DNA from 2 places in the Alteromonas sp. R7 genome. Region 1 is predicted to be linked to the other one. Evidence: predicted binding sites of a transcription regulator. Region 1 holds the regulator's gene; the other holds the start of a gene.
The links. The regulator FliA, encoded in region 1, starts transcription of late flagellar genes. The targets are predictions, from matches to a motif close to CTAAAGNTNNNNNNNNNNNNGCCGATA.
Positions count from the first base shown of each region.

Region 2: AC0J2X_RS14965 (flagellar protein MotY) is a predicted target of FliA. The motif match lies at 15,140-15,166, and genes of this name have one in related genera.

Region 1 is NZ_JBVTQX010000002.1:17,539-34,241, reverse strand. It holds gene flhF (flagellar biosynthesis protein FlhF) at 1-1,058, shown strand, start outside; gene AC0J2X_RS03015 (MinD/ParA family protein) at 1,064-1,930, shown strand; gene AC0J2X_RS03010 (RNA polymerase sigma factor FliA) at 1,927-2,658, shown strand; gene cheY (chemotaxis response regulator CheY) at 2,695-3,078, shown strand; gene AC0J2X_RS03000 (protein phosphatase CheZ) at 3,113-3,868, shown strand; gene AC0J2X_RS02995 (chemotaxis protein CheA) at 3,881-6,115, shown strand; gene AC0J2X_RS02990 (protein-glutamate methylesterase/protein-glutamine glutaminase) at 6,144-7,274, shown strand; gene AC0J2X_RS02985 (ParA family protein) at 7,303-8,067, shown strand; gene AC0J2X_RS02980 (chemotaxis protein CheW) at 8,075-8,881, shown strand; gene AC0J2X_RS02975 (chemotaxis protein CheW) at 8,899-9,390, shown strand; gene AC0J2X_RS02970 (DUF2802 domain-containing protein) at 9,450-9,884, shown strand; gene metA (homoserine O-acetyltransferase MetA) at 9,996-10,934, shown strand; gene AC0J2X_RS02960 (homocysteine S-methyltransferase family protein) at 10,938-12,005, shown strand; gene metH (methionine synthase) at 12,015-14,639, shown strand; gene AC0J2X_RS02950 (DUF938 domain-containing protein) at 14,663-15,253, shown strand; gene ppnP (pyrimidine/purine nucleoside phosphorylase) at 15,333-15,617, shown strand; gene AC0J2X_RS02940 (methyl-accepting chemotaxis protein) at 16,106-16,703, shown strand, end outside.
Region 2 is NZ_JBVTQX010000009.1:66,721-83,423, forward strand. It holds gene AC0J2X_RS14905 (SpoVR family protein) at 1-249, opposite strand, end outside; gene AC0J2X_RS14910 (YeaH/YhbH family protein) at 251-1,537, opposite strand; gene AC0J2X_RS14915 (PrkA family serine protein kinase) at 1,623-3,545, opposite strand; gene sodB (superoxide dismutase [Fe]) at 3,787-4,368, opposite strand; gene AC0J2X_RS14925 (Grx4 family monothiol glutaredoxin) at 4,718-5,068, shown strand; gene AC0J2X_RS14930 (TonB-dependent receptor plug domain-containing protein) at 5,403-7,991, shown strand; gene AC0J2X_RS14935 (RNA polymerase sigma factor) at 8,074-8,706, shown strand; gene AC0J2X_RS14940 (FecR family protein) at 8,708-9,763, shown strand; gene AC0J2X_RS14945 (TonB-dependent receptor) at 9,983-12,916, shown strand; gene AC0J2X_RS14950 (bacterioferritin-associated ferredoxin) at 13,178-13,372, opposite strand; gene AC0J2X_RS14955 (peroxiredoxin) at 13,648-14,253, shown strand; gene rnt (ribonuclease T) at 14,327-14,962, opposite strand; gene AC0J2X_RS14965 (flagellar protein MotY) at 15,304-16,176, shown strand; gene glpQ (glycerophosphodiester phosphodiesterase) at 16,214-16,703, opposite strand, start outside.

The sequences.
Region 1 (16,703 bases):
ATGAAATTGCTTCGCACTTAGACTTCTCAGAAGCCTTTATTGACGACGTAGAAGCCCAGCAGTCTTCTCATGAACCAGTTCGTCAGAACGCTTTCCCAGAGCATCAAGCGTCGAGTATGGATGATACCGCTGTGACGCAGTCAGCGGAGCTTGCGCAAATCAAGGAAGAGCTAGCGTCTCTTCGCGATGTATTGCAATATCAAGTGGCCGACTTGATGGAAGCTAAAAACAAACGTCAAAAACCTGTTCATCAATATCTAATCACCCGTTTAACCGATATGGGGTTAAGCAACGCGTTAGCGAAACAGCTTATTAGCTATACGCCGTCACATTACAACGAACGAGATGCATGGGTATATCTTCTTAACCTATTGGCTAATCGCATAAATGTGACAGGAAACGATATACTTAGCGCACAAGGTGCTGTTGCATTAGTAGGACCAACAGGTACCGGTAAAACAACTACCGTTGCGAAACTTGCTGCCCGCTATGCGCAAAAATACGGTGCAGAGTCGGTTGCGATGATTACCATCGATACGTATAGAATTGCCGCCTATGAGCAGCTAGCGACATACGGAAAGATTATTGGCTGCACGGTGAGAAAAGCGCAGACTAGTGAAGAACTTGCGGATTTATTATTCCAACTTCGTCATAAGCGACTAGTATTGATTGATACGGCTGGATTTAGTCAAAGAGATAGTCGATTAATTAAACAAATTAAGCAGTTTGATAACGGACAAATGCCAAATGTTAAAAAATATTTGGTAGCGCAAGCAAATACGCAATATCCTGCTTTGCAGAGAATCATTCAAGCGTATGATGATATTGAACTAAGTGGCTGTATTTTCACAAAGTTAGATGAGTGCTACTCTTTAGGAGAGGTGCTTAGTGCAGCGGTTGAATACCAATTACCGGTTAGTTATGTCACCGATGGTCAAAAAGTACCTGAAGACATTAAGATTGCAGAAGCGAAATCTTTGGTTTCCGCTGCTGCAAAGCTTTATAAAAAGTACGGTTTGAATCATACTAGTGGTAACAACGCAATTAAAACAGCATAAGCAGTATGATTGACGACCAAGCGAGTAGCTTAAGAAAAATGAAGCAATCACGGTTAATCAAAGTAATCGCCGTCACCGGTGGCAAAGGTGGCGTAGGTAAAACAAACATTACATTGAACACCGCTATCGCCATGGCGAAGCAAGGTAAACGTGTAATGGTTCTCGATGCGGACCTCGGTCTTGCTAACGTAGACGTTATGTTAGGTTTGCGTGTTGAGAAAAACTTATCCCACGTGCTTTCCGGCGAATGTACACTTGATGAAGTATTAGTGACCGGTCCGCACGGAATAAAGATTGCCCCTGCCACATCAGGCACGCAGTCGATGGCAGAATTGTCGCCAACGCAACACGCTGGCCTAATTCGTGCCTTTAGTGAGCTGCGCTCGCAAATTGACGTGCTTATCGTTGATACAGCGGCAGGTATTTCAGACATGGTGTTGAGCTTTTCAAAAGCCTCACAAGACATCATGGTCGTTGTGTGTGACGAGCCTACTTCATTGACAGATGCGTATGCATTGATAAAAATTCTGAATAGAGAGCACGGTGTTTTCCGCTTCAAAGTTGTGGCTAATATGGTGCGCGACGTGCGAGAAGGCCAAGAGCTATTTAGTAAATTGAGCAAAGTGACAGGGCGTTTTTTAGATGTTGCACTAGAATTAGTGGCGACAGTACCGTTTGACGAGAACATTCGTAAAGCAGTGCGTAAACAAACAGCCATTGTCGATGCTTACCCAGGTTCACCGGCAGCCGTTGCAATAACACAGTTGGCGAGTAAAGCCTTAACATGGCCTATTCCAGCGCAGCCAGGTGGCCATTTAGAGTTTTTCATTGAACAATTAGTTGCAGAAAAAGCCGTAGGAAGTCAGCGTTGAACAGCAAGGCAGCCGCTTATCAACAACAAACCGATAAAGCGCAGTTAGTCGAAAGACATGCGCCATTGGTTAAGCGTATAGCGCATCACTTGATAGCGCGATTGCCGGCTAGTGTTCTTGTAGACGATTTAATTCAATCAGGCATGATTGGATTATTAGAAGCCGCGCGAAACTTTGATGGTTCAAAAGGAGCCAGCTTTGAAACGTTTGCCGGTATTCGCATTCGCGGTGCTATGCTAGATGAAATTCGCAAAGGGGATTGGACACCGCGTTCAGTCCACCGAAATGGTCGAGCGATCACTGAAGCAATTTCGCAAGTAGAAAGCGAAACAGGCCGCGATGCTAGAGATTCTGATATTGCTGATAAGCTTAATGTAAGCTTGCAGGACTATCACCAAATGCTTAATGAAGTAAATGCCGGAAAGCTGGTAGGTATTGAAGATTTAGGTGTGTCAGAAGATGTTATTTCGACAGAGCAAAATCGAGGTAGCGACGCACCACTGGAAGATTTGATGCAAGGCGCTTTCCAAAAAGCGCTTGCCCATGCAATTACGACATTACCTGAAAGAGAAGCGATTGTACTTTCGCTGTATTATGATGAAGAGCTGAACCTAAGAGAAATTGGTGAGGTTCTTGATGTAAGTGAATCGAGAGTCAGTCAAATTCACAGTCAGGCCATGTTAAAACTCAAATCACGAATGAAGTCGTGGCAAGCTGACGAAGAATAGAAATTAATAACAATTAACCCCTCACTGGAGGCTATTTTGGACAAAAGCATGAAAATTCTCGTGGTCGATGATTTTTCTACCATGAGACGTATCATCAAAAACCTACTTAAAGATTTGGGTTTTTCCAACATCCAGGAAGCGGATGACGGAAGTACTGCATTGCCTATGTTGCAGCAAGGTGATTTCGATTTCGTAGTTACCGATTGGAACATGCCTGGAATGCAGGGTATTGACTTGCTTCGCGCGATTAGAGCCGATGACAAGCTCAAGCACCTACCAGTACTTATGGTTACTGCTGAAGCGAAGAAAGAGCAAATTGTTGCCGCCGCGCAAGCAGGTGTTAACGGCTACGTTGTTAAGCCGTTCACTGCAGCAACACTTAAAGAAAAATTAGATAAAATATTCGAACGTTTAGGTTGATCCAGACGCTCACCAGAGAAATGAGGTTTACTGGATGTCAACGAATGTAAACGTTCCAATTTCGTTGGAAGAAGCAAAACAGCTCGTCACCTACCTCGAAGAGGGTGACAACGCTTCAGCCAATGCCCTATTAGAAGCGGCCTCAATGAAAGAAAACGTTGAGTTATTTGCCGAAGTAGGGAAACTGACGCGTCAGCTTCATGACGCGCTGAATAATTTCCAAATAGACGACCGCATTAAAAATCTCGCGACCGATGATATTCCCGATGCACAATCCCGCCTAACCTACGTAATTGAAGAAACTGAAAAAGCTGCTAATACTACTATGGATGCCGTTGAAGCGAGCATGCCTATAGCTGAAATGCTGTCGGCGCGCATCGAAAAGGTTATGCCTGAGTGGAAGAAGCTGATGAATCGCCAAATAGAGTTGGGTGAATTCAAGGCTTTATGCGCAGACTTAGACGAATTGTTGGAAGAAGGTTCGGCACAGTCAGCTAAACTTACACAGTTACTTACAGAAGTATTGATGGCTCAAGGTTATCAAGACTTAACTGGTCAGGTTATTCGCCGCGTTATCGACTTGGTTAAAGAAGTGGAAGACAGCTTAGTTAACATGCTTACCATGTTTGGTGAACGCGACGGTGCAGAACAAACTAAACCATCCAGCGTTAAGGCCGATAAGGTTGATGGTGTAGAGGCAGAAGGCCCTATCATTGATGCCGATAAGCGCGACGACGTCGTGTCAGGCCAAGATGATGTAGATGATCTTCTGTCTAGCTTAGGTTTTTAGGGGAGCGGGCGCATGTCGTTTGATGTTGACGAGGATATATTACAGGACTTTCTAGTTGAGGCTGGAGAGATACTTGAACAATTACAAGAACAGCTCGTTGATCTTGAGAACAATCCTGAAGATGCGGATTTGCTGAATGCAATTTTCCGTGGTTATCACACAGTTAAAGGGGGAGCAGGGTTCCTGTCTCTTACCGAGTTAGTAGAAATTTGTCACGGTGCGGAAAACGTCTTTGACGTAATGCGTAACGGTCAACGAACACTAACCCCTGAACTGATGGATATTATTCTGCAAGCCACAGATGTGGTGGTTGAAATGTTTGAACGAGTGAAAGCTCGGGATCCATTAGAGCCAGCAGATGCACACCTAGTAGACTTGTTACACAAACTAAGTCGCCCGGAATCTCCAGATGAGAATATTTTTGGTGAACAAAGCGCGCCGGCGTCAGAACCTGAACCCGCGATTGAAGAGCCAGAATTAGTTGTTGAAGAGCCTACTGCACAGGCCCCAAGTTCTGGTGATAGCGGCGGTATTGACGAAATCACTGAAGATGAGTTTGAAGCGCTGCTTGATGAGCTTCATGGCTCTGGGGCACCAGGACAGTCCTCAGCGGCTAAAAGCGAACCTGCAAAGGCTGCTGCACCTGCTGCCGCTAGTGATAACGACGATATCACCGACGAAGAATTTGAAGCGCTGCTCGATGATTTACATGGCAAAGGCAAGTTTGGTGGTGAAGAAGCTGCGCCAAAGGCAAATACACCAGCTCCAGCACCAGTTACGCCGAGTGCAGCTGGTGATGAAGAAATCACCGATGACGAATTTGAAGCACTGCTTGACCAACTGCATGGCTCAGGGCAAGGGCCTACCAAGCAGGGAGCCGTTTCAAAGGCGCCAGAGCCTCCTGTAGATAAGGCAGCAACAGAAGCGGTTCAAAAAGCGAAACAAGCAGCGCCAGCTGCGCCAAAAGCGACGCCTGCTCCTAGCGCCGCAGCGCCAGCTAAAGCAAGCGCGCCTGCTGCACCAAAAGCAGCGCCTAAAAAAGATGAGAAGAAGGCGGCACCAGCTGCGCCTCCTGCTGAGACTACAGTACGTGTAGATACCAAGCGCCTTGACCAAATTATGAACATGGTGGGTGAACTCGTACTAGTGAGGAACAGGCTAATAAGCTTGGGTATCAACAGTAACGACGAAAGCATGTCCAAAGCCATTGCCAACTTAGATGTGGTAACGGGCGACTTGCAAGGTGCGGTAATGAAAACCCGCATGCAACCTATCAAGAAGGTGTTTGGTCGTTTCCCTCGCGTTGTTCGAGACCTCGCTAGAAGCTTGAAAAAAGAAATAACCCTTGAGCTTGTGGGTGAGGAAACTGATTTAGACAAAAACCTGGTTGAAGCACTGGCCGATCCACTTGTGCATTTGGTGAGAAACTCCGTCGACCATGGTATTGAAATGCCTGATGATCGTGCTGCAGCGGGTAAACCGCGCATGGGTACGGTTCAGCTATCGGCATCTCAAGAAGGCGATCATATTCTTCTAACCATCGAAGATGATGGTAAAGGAATGGATCCTGAAAAGCTTAAAGAAATTGCTATTAGTCGCGGTGTACTAGACGCAGACGCAGCTGCACGGATGTCGGATGTTGAAGCGTTTAACTTGATATTCGCGCCAGGGTTCTCAACCAAAACAGAAATTAGTGATATTTCTGGCCGCGGTGTGGGCATGGACGTGGTTAAGACCAAAATTAACCAACTTAACGGCACCGTGAACATTGATTCACAGCTGGGAAAAGGCACGCGACTGGATATCAAAGTTCCGCTAACGCTAGCCATTCTTCCGACGCTAATGATTGTTGTAGGAAAACAAACCTTTGCGTTACCATTAGGTGCGGTGAACGAAATAATAAATATGGACATCAAAAAGACCAACACGGTCGATGGCCAGCTAACAATGATAGTTCGTTCAAAAGCAATTCCGTTGTTCTTCCTTGGTGAATGGTTGATTCGAGGTCCCAAAAACATCGATAGAGAAAAGGGACACGTTGTTGTAGTGCAAATTGGTACACAACAAGTAGGATTCGTAGTAGACGCGCTAATAGGCCAAGAAGAAGTGGTTATTAAACCTCTTGATGCATTATTGCAAGGCACGCCTGGTATGGCGGGAGCCACGATTACATCAGACGGTGGAATTGCACTAATTTTAGATATTCCGAGCCTGCTTAAACGGTATGCGCGTAAACCCATCAAGTAAGGCGATGAATTAACAGGAATAATAATCCATGGTCTTTAAAGTCCTTGTCGTGGACGACTCGACTTTTTATCGTCGTCGAGTAAAAGAAATACTCGATGGCGATAGGGAACTTGAAGTTGTTGGGGAAGCGAGAAATGGGCGCGATGCACTTGAAAAAGCAGAAGCGCTTAAGCCGGATGTGATAACGATGGATGTTGAAATGCCTGTCATGGACGGCATTTCAGCTGTAAAGGCCATAATGGACAAACGGCCTACACCTATTCTTATGTTTTCTTCGCTTACGCATCATGGTGCGCAAGCGACATTAGATGCGTTAGAAGCGGGCGCGCTCGATTTCTTACCGAAGAAATTTGAAGATATCGCGCAGGACAGAAAAGACGCATCGCGCTTGTTGTGTACAAAAGTACGCTTAATAGCGCGTCGTGGTATTGGTCTTAAGCGTCCGTCGTTTCGCTCTACAGAGGCAAGAAAGCTTCCTGATAATGCGCCAAAGCAGGCGTTTTTTAAAACATCAGGGTTGCTATCAGGGCATAAAGACGCAGCCAAACAACCAACCGTTTCGTCTGTAAGAGCGACGGGAAAGCACTACAAGTGTTTGGCAATTGGGGCTTCTACAGGCGGGCCTGTGGCGCTTCAAAAAGTGCTGTCTCCTTTACCTGCAGAGTTTCCATACCCCATTTTGCTTGTACAACACATGCCAGGAACATTTACTACGGCATTTGCACAGCGTTTAGACACAAACTGTAAGATTAGAGTAAAAGAAGCCGAGCACGGCGACATTCTAAAACCAGGTCATGCGTATCTTGCTCCCGGTGGGAAGCAAATGTTGCTAGAAACCATAGGTGCGAATAAACGCATTGCCATTGTTGATGCAAGTGCGAGTGACAAGGTGAATTATAAGCCCAGTGTTGATCTCACTTTCAGTTCTCTGGCTAAAGCTTATGGTGGGGATGTATTAGGAATTATATTAACGGGTATGGGGGCTGACGGCAGAGAAGGATGCCGAATGCTCAAGGAAAAAGGCGCAACGATTTGGGCTCAAGACCAAGATTCCTGTGTTGTGTATGGTATGCCTCAAGCTGTAGCCGTTGCCAATATATCCAGTAAAAATATAAACATTGATGATATGAGCAGTTGCGTTCAAACCGAAATGCGATAGCAGTTTGAACAGTAATGGAACAGCAAATATGAAAGTGTGGACAGTAGCGAATCAGAAAGGTGGTGTAGGAAAGACTACCACTACGGTGAGCCTTGGCGGCTTGCTTGCACAGCAAGGCAAGCGAGTGCTCATGATTGATACTGATCCACATGCATCGCTGAGTTATTACTTCGGTATCGATGCAGAAGCGTCAAGTCATTCAGTTTACGATATTTTTATTAAGTCTAATGACATTACGGCCGATAATGTTATGGATTGTCTTTGCCCGACAAAGTTAGACAACTTATATGTGCTTCCTGCAACAATGGCGCTCGCGACCTTAGATAGAACGATGGGTAGCGAACAAGGTATGGGCTTAGTCCTAAAAAAAGCGTTGGCAAAAATCGCAGGGGAATTCGATGTTGCTATCATCGATTGCCCTCCAGTGCTTGGGGTGCTGATGGTTAACGCTCTTGCAGCGTGTGACAAGGTTATTGTGCCTACCCAAACGGAGTATCTGGCGCTTAAAGGGCTAGACAGAATGATTCGTACCATGGAAATTATGGGACGTTCGTTGGACAAATCCTTTGATACTGTGATTATTCCAACTATGTTTGATAAGCGCACTAACGCGGCGCTTGCATCGCGAAAGCGCTTAATGAATGACTATGGTGAGCGCGTGTGGGAAGGGGTTATTCCCGTCGACACGCACTTCAGGGATGCAAGTTTAGTACAGCTTCCCATTTCCGCAGCGTACCCCAAAACACGTGGTGTGTCTGCGTACGAGAAACTATTAGCGGTATTGGAGAAATAACGAGAACATGAGCAAGCAATCGCCTTTTGCCCGTGAAGAAGTGATGGAGGCATACCTTGATAGCCTCCTCAAAGAGCCAGAAGCACCGGAAGATGTGACTGCGCGCACGGCAAAATTGCTCGAGCAGGCTTCTCAGCAGATGGCTGAAACGGCGCTTGCTTCTACCGCCAATGAAAGTGAGCCGCAATCGAATGAACAAGAAGCGATAGCGGAAAAGGTTACATCGTTAATTGAAACGCAAAAAGCAGAGACAATTGAAGATGAACAGCAACAGTCTCACGCAGAAACTTTAGTAGAAAATGAACAAGAAACTGCGTTAAACCGCGCTGAAAAAACAAAAGTTCCACTAAAGGATACTCTCGGTTTTCGCTTTCAGGCGCTATTCTTTGAGGTTGCAGGGTTAACACTTGCGGTGCCTTTGACGTCGCTAGGTGGGATCCACCAAATTGAGAAGATTGGCCCTTTATTTGGAAAACCTGATTGGTTTATGGGTGTAATGTTGCACAGAGAGTCTAAACTAAGTGTTGTTGACTCTGCAAAATGGGTAATGCCAGAAAAATATGACGAAAACCTCGCACAATCGCTTAACTACCGATATCTTATAATGTTAGGGGAAAGTGCGTGGGGTCTGGCTAGTGAAAAGCTAGTCAATACGGTCAATTTGACTACCGATGATGTTAAATGGCGCGAGTCCACAGGTAAGCGTCCCTGGTTAGCAGGGATGGTTAAAGAAAAAATGTGCGCGTTAATTGACGTTGAAGAATTAATATCTATGCTTAACAAAGGCTTAGGCAGTAACGACCAGACGCCATAGTATTGGGAGCCAGGTTCATGAGCGACGAAAGAATAAATAATAACGCCACCGACAGCAACGACGAAGTCCTTCAATGGGTAACGTATCGCTTAGGTGAAGAAACTTACGGTATCAACGTGATGCAAGTTCAAGAGGTCTTGCGTTATACCGAAATAGCCCCTGTACCCGGTGCACCTGACTATGTACTTGGTATTATCAATCTGCGTGGTAACGTAGTAACGGTTATCGATACACGTGCTCGTTTCGGATTACCGCCAACAGAAATTACTGACAATACCCGTATCGTTATTATTGAGTCTGACGAGCAGGTGGTTGGTATTCTGGTGGATAGTGTCGCTGAGGTGGTTTACTTGAAATCTTCAGAGATTGACAGTGCCCCTAACGTAGGTACTGAAGAGAGTGCTAAGTTTATCCAAGGTGTAAGTAACCGCGACGGCGAACTGCTTATTCTTGTAGATCTTAATAAATTGTTAAGCGACGAAGAGTGGGATGAGCTTAGCAACATCTAAATAAATGAATAGGCGGTATTGTTTATAATACTGCCTACATTTCCCCAAGGGTTATGTCCATGGATTGGCAGCTTGCTGCACCTACCTTATTAGAACTCATACTGTGTATTCTTGTAGTTATACTCATTGCCGCGATGGGTGTGCTGTATTCACACATTAAGCAGTTGCGTTCTGCATTAAGCGAAAGCGAACATGCTAACGCAGAGGCTATTGCCCGCACTGAAGCCCTTGCTAAAAATGCAAATAATCAACAAACTGAGGCGCAAGCACGCACCTTGGTGATCACTCGACACCTTCAAGAGTTAGACGAAAAGCAAACTGATATTGAAAACCAGCTTCGAGAACTCAAGCTTCAAGATCCTTCCCTACGCCTATATCAGCGTGCGGCGGACTTAGTCAAGCAAGGCGCTAGCATTGATGAAATTATTGAAGCCTGCGACATTCCTCGTGCCGAAGCTGAGATGTTGGTAATGGTGCATAAACAAAATAATTAGTATTTTTGAGCACCAGAGAAAAAAACGTTTAGACGTCTAGACGTAAAGATGTTGACATATCGCCAGTTATAGACACAATACAGATATTGTAATTTATCACTGGAGCCCTCTATGCCAATTCGTATTCCTGAGCAGTTACCCGCGCAGAATGTACTACTAGGTGAAAATATTTTTACCATGGACATGGACAGGGCTGCCAATCAGGATATTCGTCCTCTTGAAGTCGGTATTCTTAATTTAATGCCGAACAAGATAGAAACAGAGGTACAGTTACTTCGCCTGTTATCGAACACGCCACTGCAAATAAACGTGGATTTAATTCGAATTGATAATCAAGCGCCGAAGAATACCCCCCAATCGCACATGGATGCTTTCTATCACGACTTTTCAGCGGTAGCGAATAAGAAATACGATGGCCTCATTGTCACCGGTGCGCCTCTCGCGCTTATCGATTATGAGGAAGTAAAGTACTGGGAAACCATGACCACCATATTGGAGTGGGCGCAGCGTCACGTAAACTCAACCCTTTACTTATGTTGGGCTGCTCACGCCGCCATGTATCACTTTTACGGCATTACACGAGAGCTTAGAGACGAAAAGTTTTCAGGTGTCTTTAAACATAAAGTGAATGACCCGAACAATGAGCTATTAAGAGGCTTTGATCCTTCTTTTTACGCACCACATTCCCGTTATGGGCATATTAACACCTCGTTGTATAACAGCGTCGATGGACTTAGTGTTGTTGCAGAGTCTGACGATGTAGGCGCTTATATTGTGGCGTCAGAAGATAAGCGCATGGTATTTGTAACGGGTCACCCAGAATACGATCCAGATACACTTAAAGACGAGTATTTTCGAGATATCGCCGCGGGACAAACGCCAGTAATTCCAAAAAACTATTTTGAAGGGGATGATCCAGCCAAGTCTCCTATTGTACAGTGGCGCTCACACGGCAGCCTATTGTTTACAAACTGGCTGAATTATTATGTCTATCAGACCACGCCTTACGATTTAAGTCAGCTTGCTGAAAAGTCACAGCCAAAGAGGTAGCACGTGAGCCAAAGACCAAATTCTAGCGCGCAGACAACGCTTACAGAAGCCGCTAAAAAGCGCATCCTTATATTAGACGGCGCCATGGGCACCATGATCCAGCGCCATAAGTTAGAAGAAGAAGATTATCGCGGAACACAGTTTGCCAACTGGCACTGCGATGTTAAGGGTAACAACGATTTGTTGGTTCTTACTCAGCCCGATATCATCTATCAAATTCACTGTGATTACTTTGAAGCTGGCGCGGACATTATTGAAACGAATACGTTTAATGCTACGACTATCGCTATGGCCGATTACGATATGCAGGCTCAATCCCGTGATATTAATTTAGCTGCAGCTAAATTGGCGCGTAAAGCTGCCGATGAGTTCACAGCAAAGACACCCGACAAACCCCGTTTCGTGGCGGGCGTACTTGGACCAACAAACCGCACTGCTTCAATTTCGCCTGACGTTAACGACCCAGGCAAACGCAATGTTACTTTTGACGAACTCGTGGAAGCGTATAGCGAGTCTACCGAAGCGCTCATTGAAGGCGGTGCAGATTTAATCATGCTCGAAACCATCTTCGATACACTTAATGCGAAAGCGGCAGCCTATGCGGTAGAGTCGGTTTTTGAAAAGCTGGGTATATCGCTGCCCGTTATGGTGTCTGGCACGATTACCGATGCCTCAGGGCGCACGCTGTCTGGTCAAACCGCGGAAGCGTTTTATTATTCCATGCGACACATCAGTCCATTCTCATTCGGCTTAAACTGTGCTCTTGGGCCAGACTTACTGCGCCAATACGTGGATGAAGTGGCTACTGTTAGTGAGTGCTTAATTTCAGCGCACCCTAACGCTGGTTTACCCAACGAGTTTGGTGAATACGACATGGAAGGCCCTGAAATGGCCGAGCACATCAAAGAATGGGCGCAGTCAGGGCTAGTGAATATCGTAGGTGGCTGCTGCGGCAGTACGCCAGAACACATTCGCGATATTGCTAACGCGGTCAATGGAATTGCGCCAAGAAAAGTGCCACAGTTTGAACCCAAAATGCGTTTGTCAGGCCTAGAGCCGTTTGTACACTAGGAGGGCATTATGAGCGCAGAATTTTCTACATTTATTAATATCGGTGAGCGTACCAACGTAACAGGCTCCGCTCGCTTTAAACGACTTATTCTTGAAGGTGATTTTGAAACTGCACTTGATGTCGCAAGGCAACAAGTAGAGAACGGCGCGCAGATCATCGATATCAATATGGATGAGGCCATGCTTGATTCTAAGCAGGCCATGATCACCTTTTTGAATCTAATCGCCTCTGAGCCTGATATTAGCCGCGTACCTATTATGATCGATTCGTCTAAATGGGATGTTATCGAAGCAGGACTTAAGTGTGTACAGGGCAAAGCGATTGTTAACTCTATCAGCTTAAAAGAAGGGGAAGCGCTCTTCTTAAACCAAGCCAAGCTAATAAAGCGTTATGGTGCAGCAACCGTAGTGATGGCGTTTGACGAAACCGGTCAGGCTGACACGCAGGCTCGAAAAGTAGAAATTTGTCAGCGCAGCTACAAGCTGCTGACAGAAGAAGTCGGCTTTCCACCTGAAGATATTATTTTTGACCCCAATATTTTTGCAGTAGCGACGGGTATTGAGGAGCACGATAACTACGCGGTTGATTTTATTGAAGCTACCCGTGAGATACGTAAAACCTGCCCGTACTCTCATATTTCAGGCGGTCTTTCTAATATTTCATTCTCGTTCAGAGGTAACAACCCGGTACGTGAAGCTATGCACTCGGTATTCCTATATCACGCTATTCGCGCGGGTATGGATATGGCCATTGTGAATGCAGGTCAGCTAGAGGTATATGACGAAATACCGGCTGAACTTCGAGATGCGGTTGAAGACGTGATTTTAAACCGCAGAAGTGATGCCACTGAACGCTTACTCGATATTGCACCGAACTATCAAGGCGATGGAAAGGCTGCCGCAAAAGAAGATTTATCCTGGCGCGAACAAGAGGTTAATAAGCGCTTAGAGCACGCCCTAGTTAAAGGGATAACCGACTACATCATTGATGACACCGAAGAAGCGCGTCAACAAGCTGAGCGCCCACTACACGTTATTGAAGGGCCATTAATGGATGGCATGAACGTGGTAGGGGATTTATTCGGTGAAGGTAAGATGTTCCTTCCTCAGGTGGTAAAGTCGGCTCGCGTTATGAAAAAAGCGGTAGCCCATTTACAGCCATACATTGAAGAAGAAAAGTCAGACGACGCTAAAAGTAACGGCAAAATCCTATTAGCCACGGTAAAGGGCGATGTTCACGATATCGGTAAAAATATTGTTGGCGTGGTACTTCAGTGTAATAACTTTGAAGTGATTGATCTTGGCGTAATGGTGCCAGCGGCGACAATCTTACAAACCGCTAAAGATGAAAACGTTGATATGATAGGCCTGTCGGGCCTTATTACACCTTCACTAGATGAAATGGTTCACGTTGCCAAAGAAATGGAGCGTCAGGGCTTTGATATCCCGCTGCTTATTGGTGGGGCGACTACGTCTAAAGCGCACACTGCGGTAAAAATTGAACAAAACTACCATGCGCCTGTAGCCTATGTTCCAAATGCTAGTAGAGCAGTAGGCGTATGTCAGCGCCTTCTAAACAAAACGTCCCGCGATATTTACGCGCAGGAATTGGCAAAAGAATACGATACGGTACGTGAACAGCACGCCCGCAAAAAGCCGCGCAGCAAGCCGGTGACATTAGCTCAAGCCAGAGAAAACGCTTTTAAGCCAGATTTTACGACTTTACCAGTAAAACCTGCGAGCCTGGGTGTAACACCGGTAACCGCCGATTTGGCTACGCTGCGCAACTACATTGATTGGACGCCATTTTTCTTAACCTGGTCTTTGGCAGGCAAGTACCCACGTATACTTGAAGATGAGGTGGTGGGAGAGCAGGCACAGTCATTGTTTAACGACGCCAACGCCATGCTGGATAAAATTATCGAAGAGAACAGCCTTCAGGCGAAAGGCGTTATCGGCTTGTTTCCTGCCAACCGCGTTAATGACGATGTTGAAATTTATACAGATGAGTCGAGAAACCAGATTCAAGGTGTTGCCCATCACTTGCGTCAGCAAACCCTAAAAGACAAATTCGCTAATTATTGTTTAGCAGACTTTGTAGCTGAAAAGTCGAGTGGCATAAATGATTATGTGGGCGCTTTTGCCGTCACCGGTGGTATAGGTGAAGACGAGCTTGCTGATAGCTATATTCAGACTGGCGATGACTACAACGGCATTATGGTTAAAGCGGTGGCAGACAGGCTTGCCGAAGCGTTTGCGGAATATCTGCACGAGCAAGTGCGTAAGCATTACTGGGGTTACGCCGCTGAAGAATCACTAAGTAACGAAGAACTTATTCGCGAAAAATACCAAGGCATTCGACCGGCACCAGGCTACGCCGCGTGTCCCGAGCATACTGAAAAGCAGCTTATTTGGGATTTATTGTCAGCAGAGCAGCATACAGGTATGAAGCTTACAGAAAGTTACGCCATGTGGCCGGGGGCGTCAGTATCGGGGTGGTATTTTGCTCACCCTGATGCCAAATACTTTGCTGTCGCCAAAATTCAAGCCGACCAAGTAGAGGATTACGCCACACGTAAAGGCTGGACCTTGGAAGAAGCTGAAAAGTGGTTAGGTCCAAACTTAAGTGATTAATGCTGATTAGGCAGGTAACGTGTATGCAAATCGAAAAGCCTTTTAGTCAGGCTTGTGAGAACAACAAGCGCGCCATTTTGAGCGTGCTTGAACGTAAATTTGCCAATTGCCGACAGGTATTAGAGATAGGGAGTGGAACAGGTCAGCACGCCGTATTTTTGGCTGAGCATTTGCCCCATCTTATTTGGCACACAAGCGATCAACCACACTATCACGAAGGTATTGCCGCGTGGCTGAGTGATTCAAATACGCGGAATGTGAAACCTCCCATAGCATTTACCGTTGGGCAAGATGACTTTCCCAACCTCGACATAGACGGGATTTTTACGGCAAACACCGCGCATATCATGCAAAAAGAAGAGGCGAAGCTACTAATGGAATCAGTAGCGTTGCACTTACCCAAAGGGGGCGTATTCTGTCAGTATGGCCCTTTTACACATAGTGGTAAGTTTACTTCTGAAAGTAACCAAGCCTTCCATACTTCGCTTTTAGCGCGTGGTTATGGTGGCTACCGCGATATCAATGAGCTTACTGCTTGGGCAGGCGAGTTAAGCTTGCAAGAAATAATCGACATGCCCGCCAATAACCATATGCTTATTTGGCAAAAACGCTAAAGAAGTATCAAGGCTGCAGCACTTTGCTTTAAAAACAGTTAAAGCAAAGAAAGTCAGCACTCACATCAAAGGAGTAACTATGAGCTTTAAAGTAAACCATTATTTCGACAATAAAGTGAGCTCGATTGGGTTTGAATCTGCAAACGGCCCCTGCACCTCGGGCGTGATGTCGCCGGGTGAATATACATTTTCTACATCACAAAAAGAGCTAATGAAAGTGGTTGAAGGTGAGCTAGTTGTGAAGCTTCCGGGAAGTGACGAATGGCAATCATTTGCTACAGGCACCAGCTTTAATGTACCCGCCGATGCTTCTTTTGACGTAAAAGTGTCTACGCCTACCGCTTATCTTTGCTTTTACAGCTAATTCTTAAAAGCGTTTAATTCACTCTGTATTTAAACTTTCGTAGAATTGACTTTCAGAGGTTGTAAAATTTCTCCGTATATCTCAAAGTATTAGAAGTGCAAGCGAGCTTGGCTCACTTGCGCTTTTATACTAATAAAACTAAACCTGAAATGTGTGCGAATTATCAGGGCCTGTTGACCTTTGATGTACGAATTTTGGTCTAAATGGAAGCCTTTTAATCGCGAAACAGTCCTGCAAGCCTAGTGGGCTAAGTTAAAGGGCTGTGACAAAGAGTAAAAGGCTTCCATAACGACCCCTTCGGGCAGCGCCTTTGTGCCATCTATACTGCGTTGAATGTTTTCGACTTAGAACCACTAAACCGTCAAACATCCGCCTTGTCTAGATGGCACAAAGACCGCTGTAACAATGTACAACAAAGGTCAACAGGCCCTAGTGCTGGAATACACTTTTCACACGTTGTGGCGTTTAGTAAACAATGAGAAGTACAAATGAAATCCATATCACTCCAAAAAAAGTTCATGCTTATCGTTGGCGGTAGCATAGCTTTGATGTTACTCATTACGGCGTTTTTCTTAGTCAATACCGTTGCAGATAACACCCGCAGTCGCGTAGAAAAAGAGCTTAAATCCTTAGTTGCACGTGAGGCTAATGACGTTGAAGGATTCTTCGCAACCTATGGCGGCGTTGCTAGAGCATTCCTAAGTAGTCCTTTTCTACAAGATTTTTTTACGCGCCATAACACGCGAGGGGCGCCCGAAAGCCAACTGACTCAATCCAAAGATATCTATGCCACATTTGAGGGCATCAGCAGTCAAGATCCCATTATTAAATCGGCGTTCTTTGGATCTGCTAAGACGGGTGAATACTTCTATGAAGAGGGCCGAGTCGGCGTCGACACTTCGGGTCCTGATGCTGGCAATCCTAACGCCGGTTACTTTGCAACTAAGCGTCCGTGGTTTACTACTGCCGTTGAAAAAGGGAAGCTATATGTAACGCCTCCTGCTGTCGATTCCCAAGATGGAAGCGTATCTGCAGTAGTACAAACCCCGATATACAAAAATGGAGCGTTACTAGGCGTTGGCGGTG
Region 2 (16,703 bases), on a different contig from region 1:
TTTGCCAAAGCTCCAGTGCGTGTAGTTAAGCGGCATGCCGATGCTGGCGTAAGCATCCATCATCTGCTCTGCGGTGATCACCTCAATTTGATTGGGATAGGTGTCTAACTTAAATTTTTTGGCGATGCGATCGATATGTTGCTCATACTCTTCGATAAGTGGAAACGTCCAGTCGGGCCCATCGCTTAATAAGTGGCGTTTTGATGTTTCAGGCTTGCTGTTTTCTTTTGCCATAGCGTCGGTTGTCATATTAGGCTCCTTGCTGCGCATCTTGTTCAGAGCGTTTGAATAGCTCTCTGAACACAGGATAGATGTCGGCCTGTGTTTGTATGTGCTTACATACAAAGTTGTCGTGAGTGGCGGCCACTTTCTCGTATTCTCGCCACAAACTTTGGTGCTGCCTCTCGGTTATCTCTATATAGGCATAGTAACGGGTTGCGGGTAGCAGTTTAGCGGTAAGCAAGTCACGACACTGTGGCGAGTCATCAGCCCAGTTATCGCCATCTGACGCTTGTGCTGCATAGATATTCCAGTTTCCATCGCTGTAGCGCTCGCGAACGACTTCATCCATTAGCTTCAATGCACTTGAAACAATAGTGCCGCCGGTTTCTTGAGAGTAGAAAAACTCGTGCTCGTCTACTTCCTTTGCTTGCGTGTGATGACGAATGTACACCACGTCTACATTTTCGTAGGTTCGCGTCAAAAAGAGATACAGCAAGATATAAAACCGTTTAGCCATGTCTTTGGTGGCTTGGTCCATAGAGCCAGATACATCCATTAAGCAAAACATTACGGCTTTGCTTGAGGGAAGCGGACGCTTGTCATAGTTCTTAAAGCGCAAATCGAAAGTATCAATAAAAGGCACTCGGGCTATTTTGGCTTTAAGTGCTTCAATTTCTTCTTTTAATGCATTTATGGCTAACGTATTGTCGTGCTTGTCTTCTATAAGCAGTGCAAGTTTTTCTTCAAGCTCTCTCAGTTTCTTTCTATCACTTCCGCTTAAGGCAATACGCCTTGCCACAGAGCCTTTGAGTGAGCGAACAATATCTAAATTACTTGGCACGCCATCGGTCTGATAACCTGCGCGATAAGTTTCGTATTGGGTGACTTTATCAAATTGATTTTTCTTTAAGTTGGGAAGCGCTAAATCTTCAAAAAGTAGGTCTAAATATTCGTCTTTGGATATAGAAAATACGAACTCATCTTGGCCTTCGCCTTCATTGCTAGCGTCGCCTTCGCCTGCGCCCTTGCCACCGCCGCCTGGCGGCCTATCAATTTTATCACCCGCTGTGAATTGGTCGTTGCCGGGGTGGACAATATCTCTACTGCCGCCGCGGCCGGTATGAAAAATAGGTTCAGAGATATCTCTGGCTGGAATGCTAATTTGCTCGCCAGAATCTAAATCGGTAACAGAACGTTTACCCACTGCATCAGAAACAGCACGCTTTATCTGCTGTTTGTAACGCTTAATAAAGCGCTGGCGGTTTACCGTACTCTTACCTTTGCTGTTTAACCTTCGGTCAATAAAATGCGCCATACACACCTGCTTGTCTTGTTGTGAACTACAAATACCCGTGCTGAAGCACGCATTACACGCGCTTCAGCACCACATGCGTTTAGCGCTAAGACGCTTTACGTACGCGCAGGTACCATTCACACAGCAACCGAACTTGTTTTTGCGTATATCCCTTCTCGGTCATACGATTTACAAAGTCGTCGTGTTTTTTCTGCTCCTCTGCAGAGCCTTTGGTGTTGAAAGAAATAACCGGCAGTAAGTCTTCCGTGTTAGAGAACATTTTCTTCTCAATCACGGTGCGAAGTTTTTCGTAACTGGTCCATGCTGGGTTTTTGCCGCCGTTATTTGCACGGGCTCTCAAAACAAAGTTAACGATTTCGTTACGGAAGTCTTTCGGATTACTTATTCCCGCAGGCTTCTCTGTCTTTTCTAACTCAGCATTCAGTGACGCTCTGTCGAACAGCTGTCCGGTTTCTGGGTCGCGATACTCTTGGTCTTGGATCCAGAAATCAGCATAGGTTACATAGCGGTCAAACAGGTTTTGCCCATATTCAGAATACGATTCTAAGTAAGCCGTTTGAATCTCTTTACCAATGAATTCCACGTAGCGAGGAATGAGGTAGCCTTTCAAAAACTCCAAATACTTATCAGCGGTTTCTTGAGGGAACTGCTCCCGTTCAATTTGACGCTCCAGTACATAAAACAAATGGACTGGGTTTGCCGCCACTTCTTGATGATCGAAGTTAAAAACCCTGGAGAGAATCTTAAATGCAAAGCGGGTGGATAACCCTTCCATGCCTTCATCGACACCGGCGTAGTCGCGGTACTCTTGATAAGACTTGGCTTTCGGGTCGGTGTCTTTCAGGCTCTCGCCATCATACACGCGCATTTTAGAAAATAGACTGGAGTTCTCTGGCTCTTTCAAGCGCGATAACACAGTAAACTGCGCTAAACACTCTAGCGTGTCTGGCGCACAGGGCGCGCCGTTAAGCTCGCTGCTGTCTAGTAACTTTTTGTAGATCTTAATTTCTTCACGTACTCGCAAACAGTACGGTACTTTTACTATATAGACACGGTCTAGGAAGGCTTCGTTATTCTTATTGTTTCTAAACGATTGCCACTCAGATTCGTTTGAATGCGCAAGTATAAGCCCATCGAAGGGAAGCGCAGAGAAGCCCTCTGTTGGGTTGTAGTTACCCTCTTGTGTAGCAGTTAAAAGTGGATGCAGCACTTTAATCGGTGCTTTGAACATCTCCACAAATTCCATTAAGCCCTGATTGGCCTTACATAGTGAACCTGAATAACTGTAAGCATCAGGGTCGTTTTGTGCATATTGTTCTAAGCGGCGAATATCAACTTTACCCACCAAAGATGAAATATCTTGGTTGTTTTCGTCACCGGGTTCGGTTTTAGCGATACCCACCTGGTCGAGCACTGATGGATAAACGCGAACCACCTTGAACTGGGTAATATCGCCATTGAATTCATGCAGGCGTTTGCGTGCCCACGGCGACATAATGGTTTTTAAGTAGCGCTTAGGAATGCCGTACTCTTTTTGTAAAATGTCGCCATCTTCTTTGACATCAAACAGACAGAATGGATGGTCGTTAACAGGCGAGCCTTTCAGCATGTAAATAGGTACGTGCTGCATAAGTTCTTTAAGTCTCTCTGCCAGAGACGATTTACCGCCACCCACTGGGCCGAGCAAATAGAGAATTTGTTTCTTCTCTTCAAGACCTTGTGCGGCGTGTTTAAGGTAAGAAACGATTTGTTCTATGGCTTCTTCCATGCCATAGAATTCTGAAAAAGCTGGATAACGAGAAATAACGCGGTTTGAGAAAATGCGGCTAAGTGCCGGGTCGTTGGCAGTGTCGATTAATTCAGGCTCACCAATAGCTTGTAGCAAACGTTCTGCTGCATTTGCATAAGCGGTTTGATCCTCTTTACAAATTTCAAGGAACTCCCCAATGGTGAACTCTTCCTGTTTTCGCTCTTCATAGCGACTTTGATAGTGTTCAAAAATACCCATGAATACCCCTTAAATACGGAACCCCGTAATTTCAGCTTAGTAGGTATTTGGGAAAACGATAGTAATTATTGTGTATAGTTTTTAATCTTTTCGTCTAATGAAAAATGCAACTTTAATAAGAATTTAGTGTCACTTAATGAACAACAGTGCATAAAAAAAGCCCCGCTTGGAAGCGGGGCTTTTTATAACTGATACTTTACGCTGTTAAGAGCGCAAGGCGCTTAACGCTTCAGTCTTTTGCTTATGCAAAGTTGCTGCTTGCGAATTCCCAGTTAACCAGCGCCCAGAAATTTTCTAGGTACTTAGGACGCGCATTGCGGTAGTCGATGTAGTAAGCGTGTTCCCAAAGGTCAACAGTAAGCACTGGCGTAAGGTCGTCGCCAGAAATAGGCGTTTGCGCGTTGCTTGTGTTAACGATATCTAGGCTGCCGTCTGCAGTTTTAACTAACCACGTCCAGCTTGAACCGAAGTTGTTAACAGCTTTATCGTTAAATGCTGCTTGGAAGTCTGCGAATGAGCCCCACTTCGCGTTGATAGCTTCTGCTAGCGCGCCTGTTGGCTCACCGCCGCCATTCGGGCTTAGACAGTGCCAGTAGAACGTGTGGTTCCATACCTGCGCTGCGTTATTGAAAACACCGCCGTCAGAAGATTTGATGATTTCTTCTAGGCTTTTGTTTTCCATGTCAGTACCTTCAACTAGGCCGTTAAGCTTAGTTACATAAGTAGCGTGGTGCTTGCCATAGTGGTACTCAAGCGTTTCAGCAGAAATATGCGGTTCTAGTGCATTTTGTTCGTATGGTAATGCTGGTAATTCAAAAGCCATGACGGTCTCCATGTTGGTTTAGTATTGTAGTCTAAAGCCCACTTATCTTCGCCTGTTCAATAAGTGCATATTAATTCTATGTTCAATATACTGCTCTAGACGCTAAAGCATATCCCAAATGTGGGGATAAAGTCCTATAACTCAATGACAAAAATGTGAATTTTTTTTCAAAAGTTAAAATGTGACACTAATTTGTATTGCAATGTATGGGTAGATAACGATTCAGAAGTTGAAAAGATCAATTTAGCTATGGGTAATTAAACATAAAATTATGATACCCTTTCCCTTGATAAATCATTCATGCATTCCCATCTAACTGGGAATACACTTTTGTGCTCAGAGGAATCAAATGGATAATACTGAAAATCAATCAACGCTAGATAGAATCAAGCTGCAAATCGAAGAAAACCCAATTTTGTTGTATATGAAGGGTTCTCCTAAACTACCTAGCTGTGGCTTTTCTTCACAAGCATCGCAAGCGTTGATGTCATGTGGCGAACCATTTGCTTATGTAGATATTCTTCAAAACCCAGACATCCGCGCAGAACTACCAAAATATGCAAACTGGCCGACATTCCCGCAACTATGGGTTGAAGGTGAGCTTGTAGGCGGTTGCGATATCATTATTGAAATGTTCCAACAAAACGAGCTTCAACCGCTTATTAAAGAAACGGCTGCAAAGTACAAAGAAGCAGAGTAAATCTTGTTTCCATGTACAAATTTTTAGGTTTGTAAAAAACGATTTAAAAGCCGGCTTATAGTCGGCTTTTTTTATTAAAACCCGCCAAAAATCCCGCACTTTTATTCCCGTAAAAATTATATAGACAGGTCAGAAATTAAAATCCTCTACGGAGTGAAAAAATATTTTTATTTTGTCGAAAAAGGTTTGTTTTTTAATATCTTGCGTTCTATAAAAAACACCATCTGACCGCAAATGAGTCAGTGTTGAAGGTAAAAAATAACAACTACTCTGAGCATTTTTTTAATGTGTTTAAAACGCTGAAGGTGTCTTAGAGAAACTCCGGGAAACCACCATGAATACAACCTTGTCTTTATTGACCAAAAACGTGCGTGGCGTATTAGCTGCATCAGCTGCGTTTTCAGTAATGGCCGCTGCACCTGTTTATGCGCAAGAAGCTGAAGAGAGTGCTAAGGCCGAAGATTTTGAACAAATTGCGGTAGTTGGTTCACGTGCAGCGCCTCGCTCGGTCGCTGACTCAGCGGTGCCAATTGATATTATTTCTGACGAAGAGTTTAAGCAGCAGGGTGCCACTGATATGGTATCTATGATGCAGACTGTTGTTCCGTCTTTTAACGTAAACGACCAGCCGATCAACGATGCTTCAACGCTTGTTCGTCCTGCTAACCTTCGCGGTATGGCATCAGACCACACGCTTGTGCTTGTAAATGGTAAACGTCGTCACCGTTCTGCGGTTATCACTTTCCTTGGTGGTGGTCTTTCTGACGGTGCACAAGGTCCTGATATTTCTGTTATCCCAGCAGCGGCATTAAAGCAAGTGGAAGTACTTCGCGATGGTGCAGCAGCACAATACGGTTCTGATGCGATTGCGGGCGTAATTAACTTCGTACTTAACGATGCATCAGAAGGCGGTTCGTTTGAAGCCCGTTACGGCTCTTTCTACGAAGGCGACGGCGACATGATTCAGATGTCGGGTAACGTAGGTCTTCCTCTATCTGACAAAGGCTTTATTAACCTTTCAGCTGAATACCGTACTGCAGACGACACATCTCGAAGTGTACAGCGTGCAGACGCTGCTGCATTGATAGCGGCTGGGAACACTTTTGTAGCAGATCCTGCGCAAATTTGGGGCTCACCTGAGATCAAACACGACATCAAACTTTTCGCTAATGCAGGTATAGAGCTTTCTGCTACCTCAGAAGCTTACATGTTTGGTAACTACGCCGAGCGTGAAGTTGAAGGTGGTTTCTACTTCCGTAACCCACACAATCGTGGTGGTGTGAACGATGGTGGTACAAATGACGATGGCGAGCAACTACTGCTTGTTGGTGATTTAACCGGCGATATGTCAGGTAACTGTCCAACCGACATCGTAGTTGGTGATAACGTACTAGAGAACCCGCGTTATATTAACGAAGTTCAGAACAATCCTGACTGTTGGGCGTTCAACGAAATGCTGCCAGGTGGTTTCACACCTCGTTTCGGTGGTACGGTTACAGATATGTCACTTGTCTTTGGTACGAAAGGCGAACTTGACCACGATATCACGTATGACGTGAGCTTGAACCTTGGCCAAAACGAAGTTGACTTTGCTATTAGCAACACCATCAACCCGTCTTTAGGTCCAGAAACACCTACAGAATTTAGCCCAGGTCGCTATACGCAGTCTGAGCAAACCCTTGATATTGATTTCACTAAGCCGTTCGATGTTGGTTTATATGAACCACTATTCGTGGCAACTGGTTTCCAATATCGCAACGAAAGTTATGAGAGCTTTGCAGGTGATACTGCCTCTTATGAAATAGGTCCGCTGGCGACACAAGGCTTTGGCATTGGCTCAAATGGTTTCCCTGGCTTGGCGGCCAATAGCCAAGGTCGTGTGTCCCGCAACAACATCGCACTGTACATTGACGCAGAAGCGTATATCACTGAAAACTTCATGTTAGCCGGTGCGCTACGTTATGAAGACTTCTCTGATTTCGGTGACACAACGAAAGGTAAGATTGCTTTCCGTTGGCAAGCACTTGAGAACATTGCTTTCCGTGGTGCGTTCTCAACAGGCTTTAAAGCACCTACCCTTGGTCAAAGCAACGTGCGTAACGTAACTACCGCGTTTGGTACAGGTGGTGAACTTATTGACCGTGCAACACTGCCTCCGACAGATCCAGTGTCTCAACTTAAAGGTGGTGAGCAGTTAACGCCTGAAGAGTCAGAAAGTATCACGTTTGGTGTGGTAGCCGATTTCGATAATGGTCTATTCATTACCGCAGACTACTACAACATCGAACTGACTGACCGTATCAGTACTGCCTCTGGTATTGCGCTGACTGAAGAAGACATTGCCACGCTGCTTGAGCAAGGTATCAACGATGCGTCTAGCTTCTCTGAAATCAGCTTCTTTACTAATGACTTCGACACCACCACTGAAGGTGTAGACGTAGTAGCGAACTATTCGATGGATATGATGGGCGGTGAAACTAAGTTCTCACTTGCATATAACTGGACGTCTACAGAAGTTGACCGCGCGTCGGACAATATCTCTGATTTTCGTATTCGCATGCTAGAAGATAACCTTCCAGCGGTACGTTACAGTGCAACAGCTAACCACACTAATGGCGACTGGCGCTTCCTTGCGAGAATGAACTACTACGGTAGCATCTTCGAAGATCACCTAGACTCTGCATTGCCGATTGACAAAGTAGGTTCTGAAATTACGTTCGACTTTGAAGTGGCATATAACTTCACTGAAGATTTCACAGTAACTGTTGGTGCTAAGAACGCGTTTGATGAATACCCTGACGAAAACAATACTGATGCAGGTGGTATCACCTACGCACAGATTGCCGGTTCAGCGTATCCGACAACATCTCCAATTGGTATTAACGGTGGCTTCTACTACCTAAGAGGTGTTTACACTTTTTAATAGGTAAGCAATTACCTATAAACCAAACTTTCACTTAATGTTTCAAAGTTAAGGGGGCATTAGCCCCCTTTTATTTTATTAGGTGAAAAAGAACGAAAAAGCAGGCATTATTGATGCCAATGTAAGCAAATCGAAACACACAACATTTAATATTATGACGAGAAAGTCGACAGTAGCTGAAACCTTTTTAAAATACCGCTCAAAGCTAATGCGTGCGGTAGGTTCTATTGTTGGCGCCGACGACATTGAAGACATCGTGCAAGAAGCTTTTATTAAAAGCTACGAAGCAGAGTTAAAACAAGAAATACAGTATGAGCGTACCTATATGCTCAAGACAGCGCGTAATCTAGCGCTGAACCATGTTGCGAAAGCTGAAAACAAAAATAAGCAGCAGCTCGATGACATGGATATTTTGCCTTATGAACTTGTAGGGCACAGTTTAGAAAAAAATGTAGAAAGCAAAGAGCGTTTTATTCATTTTTGCCGAGCGACAGATACATTGTCTGCTGATGTAAAACGCGTATTTTTGCTGAAAAAAGTATATGGCATGCGACAAAAAGAGATTGCAGAGCTTGTGGGGCTAAGCGAAAGCACCGTTGAGAAGCATGTCGCCAAAGGTTTAATGATGTGCTCTAGGTACTTAGCCGAGCTGTCAAAGGACAGTGCATCCCCCCGTGCCACTGCTAACGCGACTCAGGACATAAGCCGTAGTTAACATGAATAATATTTGCCAGTTTTCAAGCAAAGAAGATATCCAAGAGCAAGCGTGCTTATGGATAAGCCGTCTCGATCGCGGCTTAAACAGTGACGAAAAGACGGAGCTAGATGCTTGGTTGTCGGAAAGTAATGCGCATCGTCAAGCTTTGCTAGACGCCGCTAGCTTGTGGGACGACATGTCGGTATTAAATGAATTGAGCGGTTTATTCCCGCAGCCAACCTCTCGTCAGTCGTCGAAAAAACGCAATATGCCTAAAACAGCGGTTTGGGGCATTGCGGCCACATTTTTAGTGATGGCAATTGCTGTTGGGGTAGTGGTTCAGCGCACGTGGCTAAATAGCACCCCTGAATTCGCAGCGGTAACGCAAAAGGTACAAACCGGTGTTGGCGAACAGAAAAACGTGACGCTAGCCGATGGCTCTAAACTTCATCTAAATACAAACTCTGTAGTTACCGTAGATTTCTCATCAACGGCGCGCAATATCGTTTTATTGAAAGGGGAGGCACACTTTGAAGTGGCTCACGACACGTCTCGCCCTTTCTCTGTGACCGCAGGCAACAACACCGTTACCGCTGTTGGAACTGCCTTTAATATGCAATATGTGGATGATAATGCGTTTGAGTTAGTGGTTACCGACGGAAAGGTATTGGTGAAAGACCGCTTTAAGGCTTCATCCTCAAATGAATCGCTCTTCACTAAACGTCCTGTTGCTGAAGAAGGGCTTCTTATGTTCGCGGGTGAAAAAGCCACTGTACAAGGTAAAGTGGAAGCCCGTGAAAGCATGTCTCAAAATGACATTGATGACGATTTAGCGTGGCAACAAGGTATGATTGTATTTAAAGGTGAACCGCTAGAGGCCGTATTAGCTGAGATTGGCCGCTATACACCCGTTCGCTTTAACATTTCGGACGAAAGTCTGCGCAAGCGACGTGTAGCGGGCTACTTTAAGGTAGGCGATATAGACGGTTTGTTGTCTGCACTTAAGAGCAGCTTTAACATCAACTACGAGAAAGTCACAGAAACAAGTATTGAGCTTAAGCTAGCGAAAAGTTAAATATTTCTGAAAGATAGGTGCTTTCTACTATTCGTAGTTGGCATCAATTTCTTTAATGTGACAATATAATTAAAATAATAAGCACATCGATTTTATATCTTGCAATACAGCAATTTTGCGATAAGCAGGCAAACCAAAAAGGCAATAGAAAAGCTGCATGCCCTAGCGTGTTCGGCCCAATGCCTTTCGCAAAAAAGAATGTGCAAATTCTCCCGTATTTTGTCCCTCTCGGCACTACACATAGCGTCCGGCTTTTTTCTTTTCATAGCACCAGCGCCAACGCTTCATGCACAAACAGACAGCCCTTCGCAATCACCCGACCAAACCGAACCAAAATTGGGTGCTTACAGCTTTTCAATACCCGCACAAAATGCTAATGAAGCGCTAACCGAACTAGCTAAACAGGCAAATACCACATTGCTTTTTCCTTTTGATTTAGCAAAAAAAGTGAAAACAAACGCATTGGAAGGTACGTTCACACTGAATGAAGCGCTGGCACAGCTTCTTGAAGGAACAGAATTGGCGGTAGTGACTGATGAAAGCGGTGCGGTAAGTATTCGTTCTCGTTCATCGTTAGTGGCGAAGGAAACACAGACACAAGATACCGAAAAGAAAACAGACGAGGGAGGCAATGGACTTGAAAAAATTGCGGTCGTCGGTACTCGTAACTCGCCTCGAAGTGCTGTTGACTCACCAGTTCCTTTGGATGTGATTGGTTCTGAAACCCTTAACTCACAGGGAAATTCAGACGTGCTTTCTATGTTAAGCGTGATGGTTCCTTCGTTAAACGTAAACGATCAGCCCATCAATGATGCCAGTAGCCTGGTAAGGCCGGCGAACCTTAGAGGCATGTCCTCGGATCACACGCTTTTGCTGCTTAACGGAAAGCGACGCCATCGCTCTGCGGTAATCACGTTTTTAGGCGGAGGTTTATCTGACGGTGCACAAGGGCCTGATATATCGGTTATTCCTGCCTATGCGTTAAAGCAAGTCGAAGTATTGCGAGATGGTGCAGCAGCCCAGTACGGCTCAGACGCCATTGCAGGCGTGATTAACTTCGTACTTAAGGATGCTCGTGAAGGAGGGCATGTTGCGCTGAAAGTTGGCGGATACAGTGAAGGCGACGGCGAACTGTTTCAAGTGCAGTTGAATAAAGGCTTTGCTATTGGAGAAAACGGCTTTTTAAATGCAACGGCAGAGTATCGTCAGCAAAATGGCACGTCGCGCTCTGTACAGCGGATTGATGCGCAGAACTTGATTGACCAAGGGAATGTGTTCATCGCGTCACCGTCCCAAGTATGGGGAGCGCTTGATGTTAACGAAGATATTAAACTTGCGCTAAATGCAGGCGCAGACATTTCGTCTAAATCACAATTTTACAGCTTTGCCACTGCAGCAAGAAGAGAAATAAACGGTGGTTTTTACTTTCGAAATCCGCAAACTCGAGAAGGGGTGTTCAGCCGTACCGACCCAAATACAGGGGAAAGTCGTCTGATTGTAGCCGATCTCGATGGATTGGAAAGTGGAATTGCTTGCCCTTCTATAACTTTGTCCAGCAATAGTGTATTGCTGGACCCCTCGTATCAACTAATTGCAGATAACACAACGGCGCTTGGTGCCAACTGTTTTGCTTTCAATGAGTGGTTCCCTGGCGGTTTCACACCAAAATTTGGGGGTACGATAACGGACGCTTCTGTTGCGATGGGCGTTAAACATGAGTTACCTAATGGCTGGGCGATGGATGCCAGTGCGACATTGGGCTACAGTGACATTGAGTACACCATCTCCAATACGGTTAATCCATCGTTAGGGCCACAAACGCCAACGTCGTTTTCGCCCGGTGGTGTGTCGCAAGTAGAGCGAACGCTTAACTTAGATTTTAACAAACTCATTCAAACTATTTTCGACGATCCGGTTAGCATTGCCGTGGGCTTAGAATGGCGCAAAGAAACCTATTTTCAAAAGTCCGGCGATGAAGCGTCATATATTGCAGGCCCTTTCGCTCTAGAGCCGCCACTTGGGTTGAACCAAGGCTTTTCCATCGGTTCCAACGGTTTTCCGGGGTATCAGCCTCAAAGTGCTGGGCACTGGAGCAGAAGCAATTGGGCTGTGTACGCCGATTTGGAATTTTATGTTACCGAAGCATGGCAGTTTGGCGTGGCCACTCGTGTAGAGCATTTCAGTGATTTCGGCTCGACATTCGATGGGAAATTGAGTACTCGCTATAAATTAAATGATATTTTTGCATTACGCGGATCTGTAAACACCGGTTTTAAGGCGCCAACAGTAGGGCAGAGTAATGTTATCAACGTAACTACCGCCTACGGTGTTAACGGTTTGGAAGACCAAGCAACGCTGCCTCCAACTGATCTTATCTCACTGCAACTAGGCGCAACTCCACTTACGCCTGAAGAATCGGTGAACTTTAGCCTCGGGCTTGTTATGCAGGCAAGCGAGAACTTTTTTGCGACGCTCGACTATTTCAATATTCGCCTTTCTGATCGCATTAGTACGACATCTGCAATCCCGTTAACCGACGACGACATTAGTGCGCTTATTGCCCAAGGGCGTCCAGATGCGGCGAAATATAATGCTGCAAAGTATTTTACAAATGACTTTGACACAAAAACTCAGGGTGTTGATTTAGTCGTTAACTACAATTTTGCGCTAGCTGATTGGTCAAATTCTTTACTTCTTGCCTTCAACTGGACAGACACACAAGTAGAGCGGGTTACGCTTTATCCTGCGCAAGTGGGGGACGAAATACGGCTTCTACCTAATCTAACACAGGCAAGAATTCGTATGCTGGAAGATAACTTGCCTGCTCATCGAGGCAGTATCACGCTGGAGCAATCGAAAGGAAATTGGGCATTTACTTGGCGGCTTAACTATTACGGTGAGTTTTATGAAGACCATCTTGATGCGTCCGCAGGGATGGACATATACGGCAATGCGTTAACCACATTCGATGCCCAAGTTGCATGGAAAGTACTGCCTCAAACACAAGTTACCCTTGGCGCCCAAAATCTGTTTGATTCGCTGCCTAATGAAAACCCTTTTCAAGGTGAAGTTGGCGCACTCTACCCACCTACATCGCCTAGCGGTATCAATGGGGCTTTCTATTATGCAGGCATTGAGTACACCTTTAACTAGGGCATGCTTTAGCAAAGCTACGTAGTTAAATGGCGCGCTGCACTCATTGAAAGTAAGAAAATGAGCCTAGCTCTGAGTTTGAAAGGACAACAACCTATCGTTTTAGGTGACGATGTAAATATTACTTAGGTATTTAAACTAGGATATGACTTAGGTCACTTAAAGAAATAATCGTGATAATAAATATGGTGTTTTAAGTCTAGCCAAGGATGCTAAGAGCGATGACGTTGCGTGTTAAGAATACGCGGGTTGGCTAATTGTCTAGCCAACGTCTTTGAATAGGGACTCATCGACGATAGTTTGGTCAATGATCTGTTGCGCCATGTTGATACACTTACCGCATTGTGAGCCAAGCTCTAAATGTTGACGTAACTCTCGCATATTTCCCACACCGTTTTCTTCAACCGCTGCGCGAATGCTTTTATCAGTTACCCCATAGCACATGCAAACAAACATTAAACGTACTCCAAATGAATCTGTAAATGATAATAATTGTTATTCTTTGCTTTAGCAAGTGGATAATGACAAATTTAATACAAGGTAATTGAAGAAAGACTGAACAGTGTGGGGGGATGTTAAGCGGTTATTGGTATGATCAGTAAAAAAACTCGTTGTTTAATATTGTTATTTCCATATTCGTACCTATTTTCTTTGAAAGAAATTTCTTATCAAAGTGGTTACGCAACGTAATCACTTCTATTATTACAATCCAAATATAAATGGAGAGACTCATGAGTGTATTAGTTGGCCGTCCAGCACCTGACTTTACTGCAGCAGCGGTACTTGGTAGTGGTGAAATTGTTGACACTTTCACACTAAGTGAAGCAATCAAGGGCAAGAAAGCTGTTGTATTCTTCTACCCACTAGATTTTACGTTTGTTTGCCCGTCAGAGCTTATCGCCTTTGACAAGCGTTTCGACGAGTTCAAAAAGCGTGGTGTTGAAGTGATCGGTGTTTCAATCGACTCTCAGTTCTCACACAATGCGTGGAGAAACACTCCGGTAAATCAAGGTGGTATTGGTCCGGTTAAGTACACCCTTGTTGCTGACGTTAAGCACGACATCTGCCAGGCATACGATGTTGAGCACCCAGAAGATGGCGTTGCGTTCCGTGGTTCATTCCTAATCGACGAAGAAGGTATGGTACGTCATCAGGTAATCAATGACCTTCCACTTGGCCGTAACGTTGATGAAATGCTACGCATGGTTGATGCACTAGCATTCCACCAAGAGCATGGTGAAGTTTGCCCAGCGGGTTGGACTGAAGGTAAAGCTGGTATGGATGCGTCGCCTGAAGGTGTTGCTAAGTACCTATCTGAAGAAGCAGACAAGCTATAAGCTAAACTGTTTAAAGATTATAAAAAAACAGCGCCTTTTGGCGCTGTTTTTGTTTATATCAGTTTGAATAAAACTACTCTTTATTTTCTACAGGCCATCCGCCTAGCGCTTTATAGCGATTTACCATATAGCAAAATAGCTCGGTGGTCTTTTGGGCGTCATACAGCGCACTGTGCGCTTCACTTTGGTCAAATGCGATCCCCGCTGCACGGCATGCTTTTACCAAAACCGTTTGGCCTAAGGCCAATCCAGCAAGGCTGGTGGTGTCAAATGAAACAAACGGATGGAACGGCGTGCGTTTTATATTGCAGCGTTCTATCGCGGCATTGACGAAACTCTGATCGAACGTTGCATTGTGAGCAACAATAACTGAACGTTGGCAGTCTGCATTTTTTTGCGCCTTGCGGATGCCTTTACATAAGTCCTTCATGGCTTCGCTTTCTTCAATAGCCCCTCGCAATGCACAATTAGGATCGATGCCATTAAATTCTAAGGCTGCTGGCTCTAGGTTAGCGCCCTCAAAGGGGTCAATGTGATAATGAAAAGTTTGATCAGGATGAAGTATACCGTTTTCATCCATTTTCACCGTTACCGCGGCTAATTCTAACAGGGCGTCAGTGCCTGCATTAAATCCGGCTGTTTCAACGTCGATAACAACGGGAAAGTAACCTCGAAAGCGCTGGGAGAGAAGGGGCGGGTTGGCAGACATAAACACTCTTGTAAGACTCGATTGCGTTAATTGGTTGGTGACTAAAATGCGTACCAACCTGCGAAGCATATTGCGTAAAAGAATTATCGCAAGGATACTCTCGAGTTGCCAGTTGCAATTTATAAACTGTTAAATCAGGGGGCTAGCAAAAGTACAAAACGCGAATGGTATTAAACGCTAAACTTTTCTACAATTTGGACGATAATCAAATTAAGCGTGAAAAAATCATTAGGCACATTTCTTCTTTTTGTGTGAGCTAATTTGATTCATTATGTTCGGTAATTTGTGCACGTAGTGTTGTCTTTTACCTGTGTTAGTCTGATTTTCGTTATGGTGTCGAAATGGTGTCGAAATTAAAATACATCGCTTTATTGGGGATGCTGGGGTCATTGTCTTCCCACGCTGCCATGCGGCAATATTCTGCAACCATAGAAAGCTCCAACTGGCGAATAGACAAAGACACCCGACTTCAGTGTACCTTGAACCACGAACTACCCGGTTATGGCGAAGCCATGTTCACGAGCTCAGCGTCGAAGCAGCTTAATATGGAATTTGAACTGGACATGTATTTGCTGCCAAGCAAATTTGATATGGCTGCTGTTTATTCTGTACCACCTAAATGGATGCCCGGCGTTGCGCCTAAAACCATTGCCGACATGTCTATTCGTAAACAGTACAATGGCGACCTTCCGCAGGATGCGGCTTGGACTATGTTGTCTGAATTAGAAAAAGGCTTTTGGCCCACAATCTATTACCAAGATTGGTATAACAAATACGACCAAGTAAGTGTGGCATTAAACGCTAGCAACTTCTCTGGTGTGTATCGTGAATTTGTGAAGTGTGTATCGAACTTATTGCCCTTCGGCTTTGATGACATTGCCTACACGGTATTGTCGTATCAAAACAACAGTACAGAGCTAACCAAATATTCGCAGAAGCGCTTAACCATGATAGGTGAATACTTAAAAGAAGACAGCGAACTTGAGCTTGTGCTTCTTGATGGTTACACCGATAGCTACGGCGGTCGCTATAATAATGAACAGTTGTCTATTCGACGTGCTAACGAAGTAAAAAGCTATTTGACTACGCTAGGTGTACCTGAAGATCGAATTCAGTTGACAGGCCACGGTGAGAAACGCCATATTGCGCCAAACGATACACGAGAAAGCCGCGCCCAAAACAGACGCGTGGTGGTGCGACTTTCAAAATCCTAGGCGCTAATTGTCGCGCCTACACTCGCTTTAAAATGCGTTAGTTTAATTTTTCTCGCCACCTTAATACCGGTACTAAATGATCGGTGAAAACACCGTCAGCACCTACCACCTTGTCTAAAACTTCCAAGACTTGTTCTGAACTCATACCTGCTGGTAGTGCATCATGTCGGTAGGTGTAGGGGTGGATTGTCAGGTTATTTTCGTGGGCGTAGGCAATCCATGCCGCGGCTTCTATTTTTCCTTGAGTCATCGCTTCATTATCGAGTAAATGGCCTAACCAAGGGCCTATGCCATCGGCATACAACGCAACCTGCTGCATGCCTTCCTGAGTGCGCAGCCAGTTATAATCTGTGTCGCTTTCGCCCCAGTCGTTTTCGCCAATCAGCATCACAACTTTGCCTTTATAGCCCAGGGTTTCACGAACGCGCTTAACTTCGTTAAAATCGAAGCATTGCAGGTAGCTATTACCGCTCTCTCCACCAAACCCGTAAGCATTCAAAGCATCTACAACGATTTTACTGGCATCA